Regions from separate parts of the Streptomyces sp. NPDC086787 genome, predicted to be linked through region 1. Evidence: riboswitches for the same ligand, from Rfam matches in the RefSeq annotation. Region 1 holds a riboswitch; each other region holds the start of a gene.

Region 1 (3,850 bases):
CCAGCGCCGGATGCGTGCGCAGGGCGGTCAGCGCCTCCGCGTGCCGGGCGTCGTCGGTGAGGTCGGAGTCGAGCAGTTCGCAGAGCGCGATGTCCTCGGCCAGGCCGAGCCGGGCCGCCCGCTCCCGCAGCCGCAGCACGGGGAGCGTCGGGATGCCCTCCCGCAGGTCGGTGCCGGGCGTCTTCCCCGACTCGCGCGAGTCGGACGCGATGTCCAGCACGTCGTCGGCCAGCTGGAAGGCGACGCCGAGCCGCTCGCCGTACTGGGTGAGCACGTCCACGACCGTCTCGTCGGCGCCCGACATCATCGCCCCGAACCGGCAGGACACGGCCACCAGCGACCCCGTCTTGCCGCCCAGCACGTCCAGGTAGTGCTCGACCGGGTCGCGGCCGTCGGACGGCCCCGCGGTCTCCAGGATCTGTCCGGTGACCAGCCGCTCGAACGCGAGGGCCTGTACCCGTACCGCCTCGGGGCCGAGGTCGGCGAGGATCTGCGAGGCGCGGGCGAACAGGAAGTCGCCGGTGAGGACGGCGACCGAGTTCCCCCAGCGGGTGTTGGCGCTGTCCACGCCGCGGCGCACCGCCGCCTCGTCCATCACGTCGTCGTGGTAGAGCGTCGCGAGGTGGGTCAGCTCGACGACCACGGCGGACGGGACGACACCCGGCGCGTACGGGTCGCCGAAACGGGCCGCGAGCATCACCAGCAGCGGCCGGAACCTCTTGCCGCCCGCCTTCACCAGATGCTGTGCGGCCTCCGTGATGAAGGGGACCTCGCTCTTGGTGGCTTCGAGCAAACCTTCCTCGACGGCCGCCAATCCGGCCTGGACATCGGCTTCCAGAGCCTGGTCCCGCACGCTCAGCCCGAACGGCCCGACGACGGTCACGAGGGGTCTCCTGTCTGCTGGTGTCTGCCGGTGATCACACGGTTTGTCGATAGGTCGCTGCCACCACTCAAGTCAGCGTATCCGGTCAGGTTTCGATCACCGATAGCGCCCACCGTTACAGCCCGGGCGGTTTCGGATCACGACCGGTATGTTCTTGATCGAATGATATGGATGGATATTTACCCATTCGCCGCAATGCGGACTCACTTACTCCGCCCCTGACGAGTGCCTCGCGCGGACCCCGCGAAACCCCCCGTGACCTGCATGTCCGATTTGCCGTGCTTGTTATTCCGTGAATTGGGTCACGCGGGGCCGATGCCGTCCCGCACCTCCCGGTATCCACCTCCACCCTTCTGTCGCAAGCGAGTTGAGGGTTGGCGGTCGCAAAGGATCAAGTGCCCCATACGCCTCAGATCAAGGTCAAATGGGATGTTCCACGAAACAGGTACTTGATGCCGACATGTGCTGTCGCATAGCTTCCCGGCACGTCGAACGGACGCCGAATCCTGCCACCGTCCGACGCAACCGATCCGCGAACACATTCACGTAGGCAGGAGCGGGGGAACCAGGTAAGTCGCCGGGCCGGACGACACACGTCGCACGGAACGGCTAGGGGTGAAGCCGTACCCCTCCCCTCACGACGGAGGCACGGCCGGGCACCTCCCGCCCGAACCCGACAGCTCACCTCGCAGGCGACGGAGAGGAATATCGCCATGCCCGCTGCCGCTCAGCCCCGACGCACCGCCCGCCTCGTCCGCCGGATCGCCTTCGCCGGCACCGGAGCCGCGGTGCTCACCCTCCCCCTCGTCTGCGCGAACGCCGCCTCGGCCGCCACGACGCCCTCCACCACCCTCGCCGGGTACCCGAACAACCTCGACGGCTGGATCCGCGAGTCCCTCGCGATCATGGCGGAGAAGCACATACCCGGCACGTACAACGGCATCCACAAGAACGTCATGCGCGAGTCGTCCGGCAACCCGAGGGCCATCAACCTCTGGGACTCCAACGCGGCCAAGGGCATCCCGTCGAAGGGCCTGCTCCAGGTCATCGACCCGACGTTCAACGCGTACCACGTGGCCGGAACCTCCTTCGACCCCTACGACCCGGTCGCGAACATCACCGCCGCCTGCAACTACGCCGCCAAGCGGTACGGCTCGATCGACAACGTCAACAGCGCGTACTGAGCGCGTACTGACGGATCCGGGTCAGAAGAGTCTTTCGAGGACGACGGCGACGCCGTCGTCCTCGTTCGACGTGGTGACCTCGTCCGCCACCGCCTTGAGCGCGGGGTGGGCGTTGGCCATGGCGACGCCGTGGGCGGCCCAGTCGAACATTGGGATGTCGTTGGGCATGTCCCCGAACGCGACGGCCTGTTCACGGCTCAGCCCGAGACACTCGGCGGCCAGCGCCAGGCCCGTCGCCTTGGTGACGCCGTGGGGCTGGAGTTCCACGGTCCCGGGCCCGGACATGGTCACCGTCGCCAGTGAGCCCACCGCCGCCCGTGCCGCCTCGGCCAACTCGTCGTCGGACAGGGCGTCATGGCGCACCAGAACCTTGCTGATGGGCGCGACCCACAGCTCGTCGCGCCGTCCGACCCGTACGGCGGGCAGGGCCGGACGGGGCATGCGGTAGCCGGGCTCGATCAGCGTGAGCCCCGCCACCCCGTCCTGGTCGACGGCCGCGTACACCTGTCCCACCTCGGCCTCGATCTTGCCGAGCGCGGTCTCCGCCAGTTCCCGGTCCAGGGTGACCGACCACAACAGGCGGTCCGTGTCGGCGTCGTACAGTTGCGCGCCCTGGCCGCACACCGCCGGCCCCGTGCATCCGAGGTCCGCCAGCAGCGTCCGTACCTTGGGCGCCGGGCGCCCCGTCACCACCAGATGCCGGGCGCCCGCCCGCGCCGCCCGTGCCAGTGCCGCCCGGGACCGCCCGGAGAACGTGTCGTCGCCGCGCAGAAGCGTCCCGTCCAGATCGGTGGCGATGAGCGTATGAACGGGAGGCGCGGCCATGATCCGAGTGTTCCAGAGTGATCAGCGTGACGCGAAGCCCGCCGTACTCCCCGGCCTCCCCGAGCAGTTGCGACCAGGCGGGTGGCACTGCCCAAGAGCGGCCGGCGACCCGTAACGTGTGGCCAGACCACATGGAACGGATGGCCATGCTTGGCACGGATGAGAGCGAGGCAGCACCCCATGCCCCCCTTCGACGTCCCTGAGGGCGACCCCTTCGGCCCGCACAACCTTCCCTACGGCGTGTTCTCACCCCCCGGCGGCGGGGAACGGACCGTCGGCGTCCGCCTCGGTGACCACGTGCTCGACGCGGGCGCGGCGGCGCACGCGCTCGGCTCCCCGTACGCCTCCCTGCTGGCCCGCCCGACCCTGAACCCGCTGCTCGCCGCGGGCCGTACGGCGTGGTCGGACATCCGGCGGGCGCTGACCGCGTGGGTGACCGTGCCCTCGCACCGCGAGGTGATCGAGCCGCTCTTCCACCCGCTGTCCTCGGTGACCCTGCACCTGCCGTTCGAGGTCGCCGACTACGTCGACTTCTACGCGTCGGAGAACCACGCGCGGAACGTGGGACAGATGTTCCGCCCCGACGCCGTCGACACGCTGACGCCCAACTGGAAGCACCTGCCGATCGGCTACCACGGGCGCTCCGGCACCGTCGTGGTGTCGGACACGGACGTCGTACGGCCGTCCGGGCAGCGCAAGGGACCGAACGACCCGGTGCCCGTCTTCGGCCCGTCCGTCCGGCTGGACATCGAGGCCGAGGTCGGCTTCGTGGTGGGCGTGCCCTCGGAGCGCGGCCGCCCGGTGCCACTGGGCGACTTCCGGGAGCACGTATTCGGGCTGTGCCTGCTGAACGACTGGTCGGCGCGGGACATCCAGGCCTGGGAGTACGTCCCCCTCGGCCCGTTCCTCGGGAAGTCGTTCGCCACGTCGGTGTCGGCGTGGATCACCCCGCTGGAGG
Region 2 (3,850 bases), on a different contig from region 1:
ACGTGGAGACGGTCTGCCTCGGGCAGGCCGGCCCGTCCGCCGCGGTGCTGCTCGCCGCCGGTACGCCGGGCAAACGGTTCGTACTGCCGGGCGCGCGCGTGCTGCTGCGGCAGCCGTCGCTGCCCGAACCGACGGAAGGTCAGCCGAGCGACCTGGCGATCCGGGCCCGGGAGTTGGAGCGGGTCCGCGCGCGACTCGAGGAACTTCTCGCCCGGTACACGGGGCGCACCCCGGAGCAGGTGCACGAGGACCTGGAGCGTGACCTCGTCCTCGACGCGCGGGGCGCACTGGAGTACGGGCTGGCGGACGGGGTCGTAACGAGCCGCGAGGCGTCCCGCACCGCGCCGGGCGAGAGGTGACCGCCGATGCTGCCGCCGGAACTGCCGCCGCTGCCCGCCCTGACCCGGGCCGAGGGCGAACTCGTCGACCGCTACCTCGACGCGGTCGACCTGCTGGGCCGGATCAACCCGGCGCAGCAGGAGGGCACGTACAGCGGGCTGCGGGCCGCCCAGGCCCTGGTGTCCGCGGCGACGGCGCTGCGCGACGCGCTGGCCGTCATGCACCGGCGGGGTGAGTCGGAACTGCACGCGGCCACCCTGGCGCGGGCGATGCGGGTGCTGGACGGGGAGCGCCGAACCGCCCGGGTCACCGTTCCGCCGAGCCGGACGGGCTGACTTCCGTTCGTCCGCAAGGGTGTTGAAACGGCCCAGAAGGCTTACCCCCGTACGGCGTAGCCGAGCGTCCGTTCGTGAGCCCGTAGGAGTTGCGCAACACGCCTGTCAGAGCCGGACGGTGGGGTACTCCGCCGCTGGTCCGGGGGCCGTTCGCCCTCTCGACCATGACTCGAACACAGCAATGTCCACCCGAACGGGTGAGTGGTGAGTAACCCCACAAATCCCCGATTCCATTGGGTTTTTCGGACACGGGTGAGTGAAGATCCCTGTCTGACGACAAGCCCCCGCCACAGCGGCGGGGCGGTCCGGGTGGACGCCGAGTCCTGCCGCCTCCCGGATGACCGGTCGACAGGAGTGGATCGGCAGGAGTGGAGGACCCAAGCAAGACGGGTCGCCGGAACGGATGTTCGCTGGTTCATCTGTTCGTTCTGAGCGTCCCTTGGGGTGAAGCCGCGGCAACGCGGCCGGGCTACTTCGCCAGCCCGAATCCGACAGGTCATCCTTCACAGGCGGCTGACGAAGGGTTGCGCATGACTGCGCTCAATCGTGTCCCGTCGCTCATGGCCCGTGCCGGTACGGCCTCGGCCCTGACCATCGCCGCAGTGGGCGGCTCGATCGTGGTTCCGGGCATGGCGTCCGACGCCGCGGCGGCGACGACGGCTACGAAGGCACTCCAGATCGCGGCTTCGAAGAAGGGCGCCCCGTACAAGTGGGGCGCCAGCGGTCCGCGACGGTTCGACTGCTCGGGGCTGACGCTCTACTCGTTCAAGAAGGCGGGCAAGAGCCTGCCCCGCACGGCCGCCCAGCAGTACAACAAGACGCACCACGTCTCGTCCGGGCACCGCAGGGCCGGCGACCTGGTCTTCTTCCACTCGGGATCCAACGTGTACCACGTGGGGATCTACGCCGGTAAGGGGAAGATCTGGCACGCCCCGAAGAGCGGGGACGTGGTGAGACTGCAGAAGATCTGGACGAAGAGCGTCTGGTACGGCCGGGTCGGCTGAACCGCCGAGGGGGCGGCGGCTCGCATCGCGGCGTCGCCCCCTCGGGCCCGGCCCGTCCCCCGCGCCTCCCCGGCGCCTCCCGGCGCCGGTCAGGGGTCCTGCTGCCCCGCGGCCGTCAGCGGCTGGGCGGTCACGGTCCACGGCAGTTCGATGGCCACGGTCTTGCCGCCCTCCCGCGTGGGCCGGACGCAGAGTCTGCCGCCGCACTCCGCGGTCAGCCAGCGGATGATCACCATGCCCCGGCCGTTGTCCTGCTGCACGGCAGCGGGTAGCCGCTTGGGGAAGCGCGGATGACTGTCGGTGACGCCGATGCTCAGCCGCTCCGCGCGGTCGAGCACGATGTCCACCGTGAACGTGGGCGACTGCCCGAAGGTGTGCTGCACGGCGTTGGTGGCGAGTTCCGAGACGATGAGCCGGATGGTGTCGGCCACCTCGGTGTCCGACGGCAGACCCCATTCCGCGAGGGTTCCCAGTACGTAGGAGCGGGCCGCGGCGACCGAGACGGGATCGCTCGGCAGAGTTACGGACGCTTCCAAATGATCTGCCATGGCGACGTCGTCCCTTTCACGCGGGACCGGAGTCCGACACGCTGCGGATGGTTCGAGTACGGTCCCGGACTGGTGCTTCGCCGCCAGACTGCCACCACCGCCCCGGCCACGGGTATCGATCCGCCAAGATGTGCATATATCTGTCGCTCGATGCGGTGAACTCTGCGACGGCAGAGCGTATTTGGGCGGCCCGGGTGGAGTAGGGAGTAGTCCATGCAGAACGGTCCCGCGGTGCGCCGCCGGAAACTCGGCGCCGAACTGCGCATGCTGCGCACCGGGGCGGGTCTCACCAGCGGTGAGGCGGCCCGGCTGGTGGGCTGGCACCAGTCGAAGGTAAGCCGTGTCGAGACGGGCGCGAGTGGAGTGAAACCGGCCGATGTGCGGTTACTCCTGGACGCTTACGGGCTGACGGACCGCCAACTGCGCGAACTGATCATGGTATTGGCGGGCGCGGACGACATGGGCGGCCGACACCACTGGTCGCACGCCTACCGCGGGGTGCTTCCGCCCGCCTACCGGGACTTCATCAGCCTGGAGTCACAGGCGAGCACGATGCGCACACTTGAGACGTCGGTGGTCCCCGGACTTCTCCAGACCCCGGCCTACGCACGTGCGGTGACCAGGGCGGCCGTACGCCCGGGCGACGACGCCGAACAGCGGCTCGACGCGCTGGTGGCGGTGCGGCTGGCCCGCCAGGACGTGCTGCGGTCGGATCCGCCGCTGAAGCTGAGCGCCGTACTGGACGAGGCCGTGCTGCACCGGCAGGTCGGCGGTCCGGAGGTGATGGCGGGGCAGTTGGAGCGGCTGGCTCAGGCGGCGCGGCTGCCCCAGGTACGGCTTCAGGTGCTGCCGTTCGCCGCCGGCGCCCACATCGGCATCACCGGACCTTTCGTTATTTTGTCATTTCCGCGCACTTCCGATCTGGACGTGGTTGTTCTCGACCAGTTGACGAGTAGCCTCTATCTCGAACAGAAGGACGACCTCCGGGCCTACTCCGAGGCCTTCAAAACCCTTCAGGGCCACGCCCTTTCACCCGAGGAATCGATGGATTTCCTCGCCGGGCTGGGCGACGGCGCATAACGCGTAAGGAGGCACCATGACCGCACTGGCTCGGCACCTGCCCTCCAGTACCGAGCTGCACGGCGTGCGCTGGCTGCGCAGCAGCTACAGCACGGGAGCGAACAACTGCGTGGAGACGGCACGGCCGCGCTCCGGCCCGCTGACCGGACTGCTCGCCGTACGCGACTCCAAGACCCCCTCCGGGCCGGCGCTGCTGTTCTCCGCCGGGAGCTGGACCGGCTTCCTGGCAGCGCTCCGCTGACCCCCGTACCCCCCGGAGCGCCGCCCCACCGCCACTGACTCAGTGTCCGCCCAGGCGGTGCACGGCCGTGTCGTGCGGACTCACGGCCGCGCCTCGCCGATGACACGTACAGCGCGTTCGATCTCGGCCTCGGAGAGGTCCGCGCGGGCGGTCAGCCTCAGCCGTGAGATGCCGTCGGGCACGGAAGGAGGACGGAAGCAGCCCACGGCGAGGCCTGCCGTACGGCAGTCGGCCGCCCAGCGCACCGCCCCCTCGGGGGACGGCGCCCGCACGGAGACCACCGCGGCCTGCGGCCGTACCGCC
Region 3 (3,850 bases), on a different contig from region 1:
GCGACTGGGCGGGAATGATGATCCGGCACGGGGGAGGACCGCGGGGCGGGGTCGCGCGGTCGGTCAAGAAGATGCGGGGCTACCTCGCCGAGCTGATCCACAAGAAGCGTGCGGCGCTGCCCGACGTCCCCGCGCCGGGCGAAGACCTCATCTCCGGGCTCATCCGCGCCTCCGACCACGGCGAGCACCTCACCGAGAACGAGGCCGCGGCCATGGCGTTCATCCTGCTGTTCGCCGGGTTCGAGACGACCGTCAACCTCATCGGCAACGGCACCTACGCCCTGCTGACCCACCCCGGGCAGCGGAACCGCCTCCAGGAGTCGCTCGCCCGCAACGAACGGGACCTCCTGGAGACCGGGGTGGAGGAACTCCTGCGGTACGACGGACCGGTCGAGCTGGCCACCTGGCGGTTCGCGACCGAGCCGCTCACCATCGGCGGGCAGCACATCGCGCCCGGCGATCCGGTGCTCGTCGTGCTCGCCGCCGCCGACCGGGACCCGGAGCGGTTCGCCGACCCGGACGTCCTCGATCTCGGACGACGCGACAACCAGCATCTTGGATACGGCCACGGCATCCACTACTGCGTCGGGGCGCCGCTCGCCCGCCTCGAGGGGCAGACCGCGCTCGCCACCCTGCTCACCCGCCTCCCCGATCTCCGGCTCGCGGTGGATCCGGCCGAACTGCGGTGGCGCGGCGGGCTCATCATGCGGGGGCTGCGCACCTTGCCGGTGGAGTTCACTCCCGTCCGGCCCGAAGGTGATGAACCTTCAACTATGTGATCTTCACGTGATCTGCGCGGCATGAACTTGTGACAAGTGATCGTCAGTGGATACGTTCACTCGTCAGTGCGGCACATGGGTTTCGCGTGCCGCACCGGTCACCGCTGTCGCGCGAAAGGTCTCCGCATGCTCTCCGGGAACGGTCGTCACCGTCGCCCCCGTCAGGCTCCGGCTCTCCTCGTGGCGGCGGGAGTGGCCGGCTCCGCCATCGCCATCCCGCTGCTCGGCGCGGCGAGCGCCAGCGCGGCCGAGGGCACCACATGGGACAAGGTGGCCGAGTGCGAGAGCGGCGGCTCCTGGAGCGCCAACACCGGCAACGGCTACTACGGCGGACTCCAGCTGTCCCAGGACGACTGGGACGAGTACGGCGGTCTCGACTACGCGGCCAGCCCGGACGAGGCCAGCCGTTCGCAGCAGATAGCCGTCGCCGAGCGGATCCTCGACCGCAAGGGCACCGCCCACTGGGCCACCTGCGCTCTACTCTCCGGGCTCACCTCGAACTCCGGGTCCGTCGACGTGGACACGGGCGTAGGGTCCGCGTCGCCCGACGCGGACGGCTCCTCGGGTTCGTCTGGTTCTTCCGGTTTGTCCGGTTCTTCTGGTGCTTCCGGCACCCCCTCCACCCCCTCCACCCCCTCCGGCTCACCCGACTCGGGTGACTCGTCCAAGGCGCCGGGCTCCTCGGTGCCGGGCTCCTCGTCGTCGGACGCCGACGCGGGTGAGGGTGCCGACAAGAAGGGCGACCCCGCCGGGTCCGCCGATTCCGACGGCTCAGCAAAGTCGGACAAGTCGGCACCTTCCGGGGCGGACGGTTCGCAGGAGGGTGACGGCTCGCCCACCGAGGGCGCCACCTCCGACTCGGACAAATCGGCCGAGGAGGCCGGGTCTTGGAACCTGGTCGACACCGGTGCCGCGGCCGGCGGTCGTCACCGGGGCGCGAGTGCGGACGAAAGTGAAGCAAGCGGACAGGGCCCCGCGTCGTCGGGCCGACATGCCTCGCAGAGCTACACGGTGCGCGTCGGCGACACCCTCTGCTCCATCGCCGACTCCCTTGACGTGGACGGCGGATGGCGTGCGCTCTACGCCGCCAACAAGGTCGCCATCGGAGGCGACCCGAACGCCATCATGCCCGGTCAGACCCTGGAAATCGGTACCGAAACGGACGGCGAATAGGGCAAGTTGGCGCCCTTGTTCGCATATAATGTCCGGTTTGGTGAAAGTGTGGGATGAGTCTCAGAAGCCCTGATCGTCTTTGAAAATCCCCCGGGCGCCTGTCTACGGTCAGGACCGCTCGCCATCACGAGCCCCGGCTGTCGCAACGCCGAATCCTGCCAGCGGCCGCACGGGAACAGACGACGCGCAAGCGCCGCAGGCAGGAGCGGGGGACCCAAGGTAAGTGCCGCGCCGGACAGTTGACCGGGGCGGCTAGGGGTGGAGCCACATCTCCCAGGGGGAGGAGTGGCCGGGCAACTCAACCGGCCCGAACCCGACAGCTCACCTCGCAGGCGTCGGTGAGGGGATCCCAACATGCTGTTTTCCGCCAAGGGCAAGCACCGCCGTCCCTCCAGGCCCGTCCACGCTCGCGTCATCGCGATCGCCGGAGTGACCGGCGCCGCTGTCGCCGCTCCGCTGGTGGCCTCCGGTACCGCCTCCGCCGCCACCGCCTCCGAGTGGGACGCCGTCGCCCAGTGCGAGTCCGGCGGCAACTGGTCGATCAACACCGGTAACGGCTTCTACGGCGGCGTCCAGTTCTCGGCCTCCACCTGGGCCGGTTACGGCGGCACGAAGTACGCCGCCACCGCCGACAAGGCGACCAAGTCGCAGCAGATCGAGATCGCCGAGAAGGTCCTCGCCGGACAGGGCAAGGGTGCCTGGCCGGTCTGCGGCAAGGGTCTGTCCCGCGCCGCCTACACCGGCGGCTCCGCGTCTAACACCACGAAGTCCGCCGACCGCTCCGCCGAGCCCAAGGCCGCCTCCCGCTCCGTCGACCGCCCGGCCCCGAGCAAGCACACCGCCAAGCCCAAGCCGAAGACCGTCACCACCCCGACCGGTGAGAAGGTCAAGAAGGGCGACGGCGAGTACCGGGTCGTCAAGGGCGACACCCTCAGCTCCATCGCCGCGAAGCACAAGGTGCGCGGCGGCTGGCAGAAGCTGTTCGAGCGGAACGACGACATCATCAAGGACGCGGACCTCATCTACCCGGGTCAGCAGCTGCACCTGGGCTGACGGACACCCCCGTCCCCACGGGCTCCCCGCCCCCCCCGGTCTCCCCGCCCCGGCGCGTGTTCCCCCGCACGCACCGGGGCGGGGTTCTGTTCTGTCTCCCGCGTTCGTGTCTCCCGCACTGCCGCTCCGTCTCGCGAATTGCCGCCCCTCTTTGTTCCGTCGTGGAACAATGTGTACGGTCTCCCTGTTCCTGCGGTCTCCCTGTCCATGGGGCGGTCGGTCGATGGCCGACGCTCCCGGGACGGATAGGCTCTAGGCGCAAGGCACACCAGCCCCGCACTTCCAGCGTCACATCCCAAGAAGGAGATGCTCGTGCCGTCCATCGACGTCGTCGTAGCCCGGGAAATCCTGGACTCCCGAGGCAACCCCACGGTCGAGGTCGAGGTCGGCCTCGACGACGGCAGCACGGGTCGTGCCGCCGTTCCGTCCGGCGCCTCCACCGGTGCCTTCGAGGCCGTCGAGCTCCGTGACGGCGACCAGAACCGCTACCTCGGCAAGGGCGTCGAGAAGGCCGTCCTCGCCGTGATCGAGCAGATCGGCCCCGAGCTGGTCGGCTACGACGCCACCGAGCAGCGCCTGATCGACCAGGCGATGTTCGACCTGGACGCCACCGACAACAAGGGCTCGCTGGGTGCCAACGCCATCCTCGGCGTCTCCCTCGCCGTCGCCCACGCCGCAGCCGAGGCCAGCGACCTGCCCCTCTTCCGCTACCTGGGCGGCCCGAACGCGCACCTGCTGCCGGTGCCGATGATGAACATCCTGAACGGCGGCTCGCACGCCGACTCCAACGTGGACATCCAGGAGTTCATGATCGCCCCGATCGGCGCGGAGTCCTTCTCCGAGGC
Region 4 (3,850 bases), on a different contig from region 1:
GTCGCGGATCGCCCAGTTCTCCAGGGTCTTGGCGACCATGTCGGCCTGCTTGTTGCCGCGCCGGGTCTCGATCGAGCCCGCGTCGTAGTCGATGTCCTCGGGGTCGACGATGACCTCGATGGTGGGGGAGTGGTCCAGCTCCCGGAGCTCCAGCGGGCTGAACTTCGCCTGCGCGGGCCCGCGGCGGCCGAAGACGTGGATCTCCAGCGCCTTGTTCGCCTTGAGACCGTCGTAGACGTTCGGCGGGATCTCGGTGGGCAGCAGCTCGTCCGCGGTCTTGGCGAGAACGCGCGCCACGTCGAGGGCGACGTTGCCGACGCCGAGCACCGCCACCTTCTCCGCCTCCAGGGGCCAGGTGCGGGGCACGTCCGGGTGGCCGTCGTACCAGGAGACGAAGTCGGCGGCGCCGTACGAGCCGTCGAGGTCCACGCCGGGTATGGACAGGTCGCGGTCCGCCGTCGCGCCGGTCGAGAAGATCACCGCGTCGTAGAACGCACGCAGATCGTCCAGGTTGATGTCGGTGGGGTAGTCGACATTGCCGAAGAGACGGATCTGCGGCTTGTCGAGCACCTGATGGAGCGCCGTGATGATGCCCTTGATGCGCGGGTGGTCGGGGGCCACGCCGTAGCGGATCAGGCCGAAGGGGGCGGGCATCCGCTCGAAGAGGTCGATGGACACACCGGGTGCGGCGGCCACCTCGGACTTGAGCAGGGCGTCGGCGGCGTAGATCCCGGCGGGGCCGGCTCCGACGATGGCTACCCGCAGGGGGCGCGGCATGATCAGGTTCCCTTCGAGAGATCAACAAGCGTCTCGAAGTGGAAGCCTAAACTAAGGCAGACCTAACTTTGTATGCGGGTCCACTCTATGACCTCATAAGCCCACCTTATGAGGGTCCGCGCCCCGAAGGGCTCACGTGTCCCGGGAGTCACGGGGTCATGCGGGCCGCACCACCGCGCGGATCGCCGACTCCCCGGCGCCGTAGATCGACTCCTCCCGGATGAACGCTCCCGGGCCCGGCGCGTGGACCATCATGCCGTTGCCGGTGGAGATGCCGACGTGGGTCGCGTTGTCGAAGAACACGATGAGGTCACCGGCCTGGATCTCGGCCGTCGAGACGGGTGTGCCCGCACCGGCCTGGTCCGCCGCCGAACGCGGCAGCGCGACACCGGCGACCTTCCAGGCGGCCTGGGTCAGGCTGGAGCAGTCGTACGAGTCCGGCCCGGTCGCACCCCAGAGACAGGGCTTTCCGATCTGCGCCCGGGCGAACTCGAGCGCCTTCGTGGCCTTCCCGGCGAATGTCGACTGCGGCACGGCCGCGGGGGCGTACGTCCCGGTGACGGGGACGACGGGCAGGGCGCCGGTGTCGGTGAAGGGGCTCGGGTTGGTGGCGAAGGTGAGGGGGCCGGTGTCGGTCAGGGGGTCCGTGAGGGGGTCGGGGGTCGCGACGGGGGTGTAGACGGCGGTGTCGGGGTAGAGACTTGGGACCGGGCCCGTGACAGGGGCGTACGTTCCGGTGTCGGTGAGGGGGACGACGGGCAGGGCGCCGGTGTCGGTGAAGGGGCTCGGGTTGGTGGCGAAGGTGAGGGGGCCGGTGTCGGTCAGGGGGTCCGTGAGCGGGTCGGGGACGTTCGCGGGGCTCGGCGGAGCGATGGCCGGGACACCGCCGGAGGCGAACGTGTCCGGCGTGCTCGACTGCTGTGCCGGGAACCAGGACTCCCGCACCGGCGGAGCCTCGATCGCGGCGATCGGAGCGGGGTGCCGCAGGGCGTGACGCGACAGCACGTCACTGGCGGCCGCGAGTTTCCGCTGGTTCTCTGCCTTGGCCGCCGCCGGGGAGGGGCGGACGCGGGTCGGCTCCCGCCGGGGTTCGGGCACGGCGGGCAGCGCGGCGGCAGGACTGCCGGGCAACTCGGCGATCGCTCGGCCGCTCGGCAACTCGGCTGTCGCCCGACCCCCGGGCAACTCGGCCACGGCGCGCCCGGGTGCTCCCGCGGTCAGTTCCGGCAGTTCCGGCGCAAGCCCGAGGTCCCGGAGGGCGCGGTCGGTGAGTTCCGGTTCGGCTCCCGGGAGGGCGCCGCCCGACGCTGCCGTGGAACGGCTCCCGGACGTGCGTTGCCGAGGCATCCGGTCCGCGGGGAGCGCGGCGGGGACGGACGGGCCCCGTTTCCCGCGCGCGGTGTCGAACCACTGGCGGGTCATGGCGTCGACACCGGGATCGGCCCCCGCTCCCGCCGGCTTGCGCAGCGGTACCCCTCGGGTCCGCGACCCGGCCGACATGGCACGGGTGGCGTTGAAGTTCCCCGTGGCGTTCTCGGCCCGGTCGTAAAGGGTGTTGATCCGCTGGCGAACCTCGTCGCGGCTGTCCGGCGCCATGGGAGACGTACTCCTTCCGTGCTCCGCCTACCGAGTTAGCTGTCGGGTTCGGGCGGTCGTTTCGTTTCGGAAGGCGTGCCCTACGGCCCTCGCCCGGGCGGGCGGTCGAGCCGATTCACCCCAATGTCGGTTGGGTCCCCGGCTCCGGTCGCCTGGATGGGGCACCGGACTCGGCGGAGGCCACGCGGTTCGGCGGGGTTCGCCGGGGGATGCCGTGAGGCCTGGGCGTCAACCTAGCCAACTTGTGGACCTCGTGTGAAGGTTGAAGCGCGATATGTCCGATACGTATTTGTGATGTTCGCCCGGAGGTTCGGTGTCGAGGTGACGCACAGGAGCGGATTTCCGTTCGGTCGAGGTGAATCCGTGCGACGGCTGAACACCTGTGCCCGGGGATCCGTATGAGGCGGTTAAGGATTTCTGAGGATTTCCATGCCACCCGGATCCGATGAGACGCAGGGGTACTTCGTGGGACGCAACACGCGCAGGCGGCCGACAGGCGCACGACGCGCGACATTCGCAGCGGTCGCGCTGATGCTGGGCGGAGGAGGGCTGATCGCGGCCAACATCTACGCCTCCGCCAGTGAGAGCGGCTCGGACCAGTCGAACGGCAACCGGGTCCTCTCCGGGGGAGCCTGGACGATCAACTGCCCGGACGTGGGGAACCGGCTGACCCAGGTACCGGAAGGGGCCAGGACGGAGGTGGACCGGCAACTCGCCCAGCTCGACCAGCAGATCGCCGCGGCATACCAGCAACTCCAGCAGTCCGCGCAGGAGCAGCGGCAGGAGTCGTGGTCCGCCGACGACAGTGTCATGAACCCGCTGAAGGAGAAGCGGTCCGAGACGATCGACCGCATCGGGGACGCCATCGACCAGGCGGGCGACCGCCCCGAGGGGCTGGACGACCAGGCGGCGTGCACGCTCCAGCCGTCCGGCAACCAGAACCAGCAGAACGGCGACCAGAACCAGGGCGGCGGCGCTCAGGACCAGGGCCAGAACCAGGGCGGCCAGGACCAGGGGCAGAACCAGGGTGGCCAGGACCAGGGCGGTCAAGGCCAGAACAACGGCGGGCAGGCCGGTAACGGCCCGGTGGCCGCGGACTACGCGGACATCAACTCCGTCCAGCCCAACGCACAGGCCCCCGCCCCGCAGGCCGGCGCCTCCCAGGGCAGCTTCAGCAGCAGCTGTGGCGTCAACGCGAACGGCCTGTTCAACTCCGACAACGTGATCGTGGCCCCCGGCGTCTCCAACGGCGCCCACCACTTCCACGACTACGTCGGCAACCAGGCCAACAACGCGTTCGCCAGCGACGACGACCTGGCCAACGGCAAGACCACCTGTGCCGACCAGGGTGACAAGTCGACGTACTACTGGCCCGTGCTGCGCCTGCAGAACGGCAAGCAGGAGCGCGACGCCGGCGCCCCCGGCGGCGGCACCGAGGGCAACGCCGGCGAGATCGTCACGCCCAAGCAGGTCACGC

Evidence for each region. Region 1 has a riboswitch for cyclic di-AMP ahead of ACIPK3_RS30090 (transglycosylase SLT domain-containing protein). Riboswitches for the same ligand answer to the same signal wherever they lie in the genome.
Region 2: another riboswitch for cyclic di-AMP. It lies ahead of ACIPK3_RS24750 (C40 family peptidase); the one in region 1 lies ahead of ACIPK3_RS30090 (transglycosylase SLT domain-containing protein).
Region 3: another riboswitch for cyclic di-AMP. It lies ahead of ACIPK3_RS16100 (transglycosylase family protein); the one in region 1 lies ahead of ACIPK3_RS30090 (transglycosylase SLT domain-containing protein).
Region 4: another riboswitch for cyclic di-AMP. It lies ahead of ACIPK3_RS07970 (NlpC/P60 family protein); the one in region 1 lies ahead of ACIPK3_RS30090 (transglycosylase SLT domain-containing protein).

The regions. Positions count from the first base shown of each region.
Region 1 covers NZ_JBIVBC010000018.1:94,632-98,481, reverse strand. Annotated here, with positions in the region: gene ACIPK3_RS30095 (polyprenyl synthetase family protein) at 1-883, opposite strand, end outside; cyclic di-AMP (ydaO/yuaA leader) riboswitch at 1,371-1,591, shown strand; gene ACIPK3_RS30090 (transglycosylase SLT domain-containing protein) at 1,597-2,067, shown strand; gene ACIPK3_RS30085 (HAD family hydrolase) at 2,089-2,892, opposite strand; gene fahA (fumarylacetoacetase) at 3,073-3,850, shown strand, end outside.
Region 2 covers NZ_JBIVBC010000011.1:187,765-191,614, reverse strand. Annotated here, with positions in the region: gene ACIPK3_RS24760 (ATP-dependent Clp protease proteolytic subunit) at 1-359, shown strand, start outside; gene ACIPK3_RS24755 (hypothetical protein) at 366-674, shown strand; cyclic di-AMP (ydaO/yuaA leader) riboswitch at 979-1,201, shown strand; gene ACIPK3_RS24750 (C40 family peptidase) at 1,205-1,678, shown strand; gene ACIPK3_RS24745 (ATP-binding protein) at 1,768-2,226, opposite strand; gene ACIPK3_RS24740 (helix-turn-helix domain-containing protein) at 2,440-3,306, shown strand; gene ACIPK3_RS24735 (DUF397 domain-containing protein) at 3,323-3,547, shown strand; gene ACIPK3_RS24730 (8-amino-7-oxononanoate synthase) at 3,628-3,850, opposite strand, start outside.
Region 3 covers NZ_JBIVBC010000005.1:398,677-402,526, forward strand. Annotated here, with positions in the region: gene ACIPK3_RS16090 (cytochrome P450) at 1-779, shown strand, start outside; gene ACIPK3_RS16095 (transglycosylase family protein) at 906-1,952, shown strand; cyclic di-AMP (ydaO/yuaA leader) riboswitch at 2,134-2,302, shown strand; gene ACIPK3_RS16100 (transglycosylase family protein) at 2,307-3,005, shown strand; gene eno (phosphopyruvate hydratase) at 3,312-3,850, shown strand, end outside.
Region 4 covers NZ_JBIVBC010000002.1:381,007-384,856, forward strand. Annotated here, with positions in the region: gene ACIPK3_RS07965 (FAD-dependent oxidoreductase) at 1-777, opposite strand, end outside; gene ACIPK3_RS07970 (NlpC/P60 family protein) at 934-2,373, opposite strand; cyclic di-AMP (ydaO/yuaA leader) riboswitch at 2,382-2,559, opposite strand; gene ACIPK3_RS07975 (DUF1996 domain-containing protein) at 2,905-3,850, shown strand, end outside.